2 linked regions of the Methyloferula stellata AR4 genome follow. Each later gene encodes a partner of the first gene's protein in a complex. Links are inferred from orthologs where the notes say so. Each region holds a gene or a part of one and is shown on either strand. Other genes may lie near its edges.

Region 1 (3,207 bases):
CGGTCAGCCTGCTCGGCTTCCAAATGGCGGCTTTGACCTTCGCCATCTCGCTCGATCGGATCTTCGACGGTTTCGGCCGTCCGCTCTTCGGGTATATCTCCGATCATATTGGACGCGAGAACACGATGTTCATCGCCTTCAGCCTCGGTGCGGCGGCGCTCCTGACGCTCTGCGCCTATGGTCAAAATCCGATCGTCTTCGTGCTGGCGTCGGGCCTGTTCTTCGGCGTCTTCGGCGAAATCTACAGCCTGTTTCCAGCGACTTGCGGCGATACGTTCGGCTCCAAATATGCCGCGACCAATGCCGGAATGCTCTATACGGCCAAAGGAACCGCCTCGTTGCTCGTGCCGCTCGCGAGTCTCCTGGCTGCCGCCTATGGATGGTATGCCGTGTTCAGCATCGCGGTCGGGCTCAATATTACAGCTGCGCTTTTGGCGCTCTTCGTCATCAAGCCGATGCGCCGTGCTCTGATCCTGCAAAGCGAGCCTGCGGCGGCGGCCACCGTTCAGACGGCGAACGGCAGTCTCGTCTAAAAATTTCCTCCCCGCGAAGAAAAAGGGCACGCCTTCCCAGCGTGCCTTTTTTCATGTCCAAAATCCGAAGCTTTGCAGCTTCGGCCGGCAAGGCCCCAGACTGCGTCAAAATTTCGATTTTTTTCTGTGAGTTGCTGTGGGTTAAGTCCTTGCTCCTTGCGCCGGATGGCGGGATGCGGACAATCCAAAAATGCGTTTTCCACCGTCTTTTCTCGAAGAGATCAAAGCTAGGCTTCCTGTCTCGGAAGTCGTGCGGCGGCGCGTCAAATTGATGAAATCCGGCCGCGAATGGAAAGGCCTGTCGCCGTTCAATGCGGAAAAGACGCCGTCTTTTTTCGTCAACGACCAGAAGATGGCCTGGTTTGATTTTTCCTCCGGCAAGAACGGCAATATTTTCGACTTCGTGATGGCAACCGACGGGCTTTCCTTTCCGGAAACCGTCGAACGTCTCGCGGCCGACGCCGGATTGCCCTTGCCCACCGTGACGCGCGAGACCGAGGAACAGGAAATAAAGCGCGCCAGCCTGCATGAGGTGTTGGAACAGGCGGCGTTGTTTTTCGAGACGCATCTGCATGGGCGCCTTGGCCAGCGGGCTCGGACCTATCTCGATCAGCGTGGCCTCGGCCTCGACACCCAAAAGCAATTTAGGGTCGGCTATGCGCCGGCGGAAAAATATGCCTTGCGCGATGCGCTCGCGGCCAAGGGCATAACGGTCGAAGCCATGATCGAGACAGGGCTCCTGATCCATGGCGACGAGATCGCCGTCCCCTATGACAAGTTTCGCGATCGCGTGATCTTTCCGATCTGCGATCGCTCTGGCCGGGTGATCGCTTTCGGCGGACGTACGCTCGATAAGGACGGGCAGCCCAAATATCTGAACTCGCCGGAGACGCCGCTCTTTCACAAAGGCTCTGTTCTTTACAATCACCATCGGGCGCGCAAAGCCGCGCATGAACGCGGCGGCGTGATCGTCGTCGAGGGCTATGTCGACGTCATCTCCATGTCGAATGCGGGCTTTCCGCAATGCGTGGCGCCGCTCGGCACAGCGCTGACGCCCGACCAATGCGAACTTCTGTGGAAAATGGCCGAGGAGCCGGTGCTCTGTTTCGACGGCGACCGGGCCGGCCGCAAGGCAGCCTACCGGGCGATGGACATGGCTTTGCCTTTGATCGGCAATGGCCGCTCGCTGCGCTTCGCGCTTCTGCCGGATGGGCAGGATCCGGACGATCTCGCCCGCTCCGGCGGCGGCGGCGCGATTCAATCCGTCATCGGCCAAGCTCTGCCGCTCGTCGATCTGATCTGGATGCGCGAGACGGAGGGCGTCGATTTCCACACGCCCGAACGCCGCGCCGCCTTTCACCGGAGGCTCGGCGAGATCGCCAGAACGATCACCGACGAAACGCTGCGGCATTATTATCAAGCCGAGTTCAAGACGCGGCTCGACACGCTTTTTGGTGCGGACCGGGCGGTTCAAGTGCGCGACCGCGGCGCCCCGCCGCGCGGCCAATTCGGCGCGTCTCGTTTTGAGACATCGCGATTTGGCGGCTTTGGCAACAGGCGCGGATTCGGCCCGGGCGACGAGGCCAAAAGCCTCGCAGCGGCGCCCTCCGTCAGCACGAGTCTCGCCCGCAGCGCTTTGTTCCGCCCGGCGACGGCAGGTTTGCCGCCGCGAGAAGCTTTGATTTTATTGCTTCTTCTCAACCATCCGGCGTTGATCGAAACCTATCTGGAAGATATAGCGGCGCTTGAGCTTTCAACGCCGGAGGCCGCCAAATTCCGCGAAAAACTGCTCGGTCTTGCCGGACGGGAAGGGCTGGATCATCATGGGTTAGGGGCGGAATTGGCGCAAAGCGGGTTTGAACCGTTTCAGCGCAAGCTTGAGTCGATAAGTGCCCTGGCTTCGCATTGGTATATGGACCCGAAGGCCTCGGATGCAGATGCGGAAGAGGTTTTGAAACAGGCCTTGACCTTGCATCATAAGGCAAGGGCGCTACATAGGGAGTTGCAATTAGCCGAATTAGCTCTAGGAAATGACGCAAGCGAGCTCAATCTCGCGCGCCTCAAAGATATCCAAGAGCAATTATCCGCTCTTTCCGGGATGGAAGCCGCTGTGGAGGGTTTCGGTGCTCTATCTGGCCATCCAAGCGGAAGTCTTTAGGAAGAGACGGGTCGTTCTGCCGCATGGCCGCGGCGCGTTCCTTATCCTGACCAGGCATCGGGACATTTGAAATATTGGACGGTTTTGTGTCGGTTCTGTGTGTCGGGGCCGGCCCGGAATGAGTTTGATACAGGTCTTTGCAGAAATGCGGGCCCCTCTCTCATTTCGCCAGAAGCCGCGCGTGCGAGACAAAATTAGAAATTGGAGACCATTGATGGCGAAAAAGGAAGCAGAGAAGGTTGAAGGGGAAGGCGCGGCGGTCGAGACGGCCGACGGCCCCTTGCTCGATCTGTCCGATGCCGCCGTCAAGCGGATGATCAAGCTCGCCAAAAAGCGCGGCTTCGTCACCTATGTCGAATTGAATGCCGTGCTTCCCTCGGAAGAAGTCAATTCCGAGCAGATCGAAGACATTCTCGCCATGCTCAACGAGATGGGCATCAATGTCATCGAGGGCGAGGAAACCGAAGAGGCCGAACCGGCCGAGGAAGCCGAAGAGGAAGAAGCCGAGGGCGGCGA
Region 2 (3,308 bases), 2.1 Mb from region 1 along the record:
CGCGCTGGCGCGGGCTGCTGCTCTTCATCGTCTATACGACTTTGGTCTTTCTCACGCCTTGGCCTTTGGCGCTGCTCGCCTTGGTCGGGCTCGCCGACACAGCCTTCCCGCTGCGCGACCGCAAGGCCGCTCTCTTATCCTCGAAATCCTAGAAAGCCTCCGAAGGAGTTAGTCATGCAGGTCATTTTGTTACAAAGGGTCGCCAAGCTCGGCCAGATGGGCGAGACGGTGCGCGTCAAGGACGGGTTCGCCCGCAATTTCCTCTTGCCGACCGGCAAGGCCTTGCGCGCGACCGAAGCCAATAAGCAGCGCTTCGAAGGCCAGCGCGCCGATCTCGAAAAGCGCAATGTCGAATTGAAGGGCGAGGCCGCAGCCGCAGCCGAGAAGATCGACGGGCAGGTCTTCGTCATGATCCGTCAGGCCGGCGAAACCGGCCAGCTTTACGGCTCCGTCTCGACAAGAGACGTTGCGGAAGCCGCGTCCACGGCCGGTACACCCGTCAATCGCAACCAGGTCGTGCTGGCAACGCCGATCAAGACGATCGGCCTGCATCAGGTGCCCGTCCATCTGCATCCGGAAGTCGAAGCCAAGATCACGATCAATGTCGCCCGCTCGCCGGAAGAGGCCGAACGCCAGGCTAAGGGCGAATCGATCAATATCGTCGAGGAAACGACGATGGACGATCTCGGCCTCGAAGTCGGCGCCGCTCTCGCCGACGCCAACGGCAGCTTGGGCGATCGCTGATCGGCTTTCAAACAGGTAAGGCGTGATCGTTGAGATCGCGCCTTACCATGCCATTCGAGACACAAGCCAAGCGAAGCAAGCGGTTGCGCAAAGCAAGCTGGTTTGCGCGCGCAATTGAAGATTCTTTTCGGGCGTTTGTGGATAGCGGGACGCGCAGCAGGCGGGTTAAGCTTTGCTTAACTCTTCCGTTCCATTCCGCCGCATTGGCGTGCGACAAGGGTGGTGAGGTACCGATTCGGTACGCATTTTCTCATCACTCGAAGCATAGATGCCCGCTGTAGAAAATATCGTCGGCCGGATCGGCCTACTGCAAGGACAAGGCTCCTCCGCGGAACCCAAATTTCGCGTCGCACCGCATAATATCGAGGCCGAACAAGCTTTGCTCGGCGCGATCCTCGTCAATAACGACGCCTTCGACCGCGTCTCGGATTTTTTGCTGCCCGAGCATTTTTCCGAGGAGCTGCACAGGCGCGTCTATGACGTCGCATCGCAACTCATTCGCGCCGGAAAAATCGCGACGCCGATCACGCTCAAGACCTTCCTGGGCGAGCATGATCTCGGCGGCATCACGATCCCTCAATATCTGGCGCGCCTCGCGGCCGAGGCGACGACCGTGATCAATGCCGAGGATTATGGCCGTACCGTCTATGATCTCGCCTTGCGGCGGCATCTGATCCTCATCGGCGAAGATATCGTCAATGCGGCCTATGACGCGCCTGTCGGCGCGACCCCGCGCGGTCAGATCGAGGACGCCGAACGCAAGCTCTATCAGGTGGCGGAAAGCGGCCGTTACGACGGTGGTTTCCAGCGTTTCTCGGATGCCTTGACGACCGCCGTCGACATGGCCGCGAAAGCCTGGGAACGCGACGGCCGTCTCTCCGGCATCGCGAGCGGCCTCACCGATCTCGACCGCATGATGGGCGGCTTGCAGGCCTCCGATCTTGTCATCATCGCCGGACGCCCCGGCATGGGCAAGACGGCGCTCGCGACCAATATCGCCTTCAATATTGCCAAGGCCTATGAGTTCGAGGTCCGTGCCGACGGAAGCCATGCGACCGTCAATGGCGGCGTCGTCGGTTTCTTCTCGCTCGAAATGTCGGCCGAGCAATTGGCAACCCGTATCATCTCCGAGCAATCCGGCGTCGCCTCCTACAAGATCCGGCGCGGCGACATTTCGGAGAACGATTTCGGTCATATCTCCGCCGCTGCCCAGGACATGCAATCGATCCCCTTCTATATCGATCAGACCGGCGGTCTCTCGATCGCGCAGCTCACAGCCCGCGCCCGCCGCCTCAAACGCCAGCGCGGGCTCGACGTGCTCGTCGTCGACTATCTTCAATTGCTGTCGGGATCGAGGAACCGGGGCGGCGACAATCGTGTGCAGGAGATGACCGAGATCACCACCGGCCTCAAGGCGCTCGCCAAGGAAATGAACGTGCCGGTCGTCGCTCTCTCGCAGCTCTCGCGTCAGGTCGAAAGCCGCGACGACAAGCGCCCGCAATTGTCGGACTTGCGCGAGTCGGGCTCGATCGAGCAGGATGCCGATGTCGTCATGTTCGTCTTCCGCGAGGAATATTATCTGAAGAACAAACAGCCGCGCGAAGGCACCGAGGAATTCCTGACCTGGCAGGCCGATATGGAACGCGTCCATGGCCGCGCCGAGGTCATCATCGGCAAGCAGCGCCATGGTCCGACGGGCACGGTCGAACTCGCCTTCGAGGCCGAGATGACCCGCTTCTCCAATTTGGCGCGCGAAGACAATCTGCCGGTGCGCCTTTGAAGACACGCGCCTCGTTCGTCTGCCAGAATTGCGGGGCCGTCACGCAGCGCTGGCAGGGACGCTGCGAATCCTGCGGGGCGTGGAATTCCATCCTCGAAGAAAACGCCGCCTCCGGCATCGGCGCGCAAGCTGCCCGCGGGGCCCAGAAAGGCCGCGTCTTCGAACTGATGGGGCTCGGCGATGCCACCACCCCGTCAGCGCCGCGCATGCTGACCGGCATTGCCGAATTTGACCGCGTCAGCGGCGGCGGCTTCGTGCCGGGCTCGGTTCTGCTGCTCGGCGGCGAGCCGGGCATCGGCAAATCGACGCTGCTCATCCAGGCCTGCGCGCTTCTGGCCAAGCAGGGCCAGCGCGTCGTCTATATTTCCGGCGAAGAGGCTGTCGATCAGGTGCGGCTGCGCGCCGAGCGCCTCGGCCTTTCCAAAACGCCGGTCGAACTCGCGGCCGAGACCAGCGTCGAAGATATTTTGGCTACGCTCAGCCACGGCCGCCGGCCGGCGCTGGTGGTGATCGATTCGATCCAGACCATGTGGACGCAAAGCGTCGAATCGGCGCCGGGCACGGTCACGCAGGTCCGGGGCTCGGCACAGGCGCTCATCCGATTCGCCAAGACGACGGGCGCGACCGTCATTCTCGTCGGCCATGTCACCAAGGACGGCCAGATCGCAGGCCCGCGCGTCGTCGAACATATGGTCGATGCAGTGATCTCCTTCGAGGGCGAAGGCGGGCGGGATGTCCGTATTCTCCGCGCGGTCAAAAACCGATTCGGACCGACGGACGAGAT

Evidence for each region.
Region 2: the proteins of dnaG (region 1) and A3OQ_RS0111190 are in contact, whole or in part, in a crystal structure (PDB 2R6A), measured with the Geobacillus stearothermophilus proteins. The link is inferred for Methyloferula stellata AR4 from one-to-one orthologs. Residues at the interface, in WP_049624496.1 of Geobacillus stearothermophilus: Lys456, Leu457, Leu458, Pro459, Ala460, Asn463, Ala464, Leu467, Leu535, Leu536, Ile537, Ala538, Gln544, Glu545, Asp548, Tyr549, His552; in WP_033016901.1 of Geobacillus stearothermophilus: Ser13, Glu15, Ala16, Gln18, Glu91, Leu92, Asp94, Ala95, Val96, Pro97, Thr98, Ala99, Ala100, Asn101, Tyr104, Tyr105, Ile108.

The regions. Positions count from the first base shown.
Region 1 is NZ_ARWA01000001.1:157,332-160,538, forward strand. Bases 316-3,207 are described here. They hold dnaG (DNA primase), read left to right. Parts: upstream 316-723; coding sequence 724-2,691; downstream 2,692-3,207. Other genes in these bases: oxlT (oxalate/formate MFS antiporter), read left to right, coding at 316-533; rpoD (RNA polymerase sigma factor RpoD), read left to right, coding at 2,906-3,207. Also shown: more of oxlT, read left to right, coding at 1-315. UniProt on the Escherichia coli protein: RNA polymerase that catalyzes the synthesis of short RNA molecules used as primers for DNA polymerase during DNA replication.
Region 2 is NZ_ARWA01000001.1:2,292,118-2,295,425, reverse strand. What follows is about bases 276-3,268. They hold A3OQ_RS0111190 (replicative DNA helicase), read left to right. Parts: upstream 276-1,012; coding sequence 1,013-2,524; downstream 2,525-3,268. Other genes in these bases: radA (DNA repair protein RadA), read left to right, coding at 2,521-3,268; rplI (50S ribosomal protein L9), read left to right, coding at 276-744. Outside these bases: A3OQ_RS0111205 (DUF2232 domain-containing protein), read left to right, coding at 1-152; more of rplI, read left to right, coding at 175-275; more of radA, read left to right, coding at 3,269-3,308. UniProt on the Escherichia coli protein: The main replicative DNA helicase, it participates in initiation and elongation during chromosome replication. Travels ahead of the DNA replisome, separating dsDNA into templates for DNA synthesis.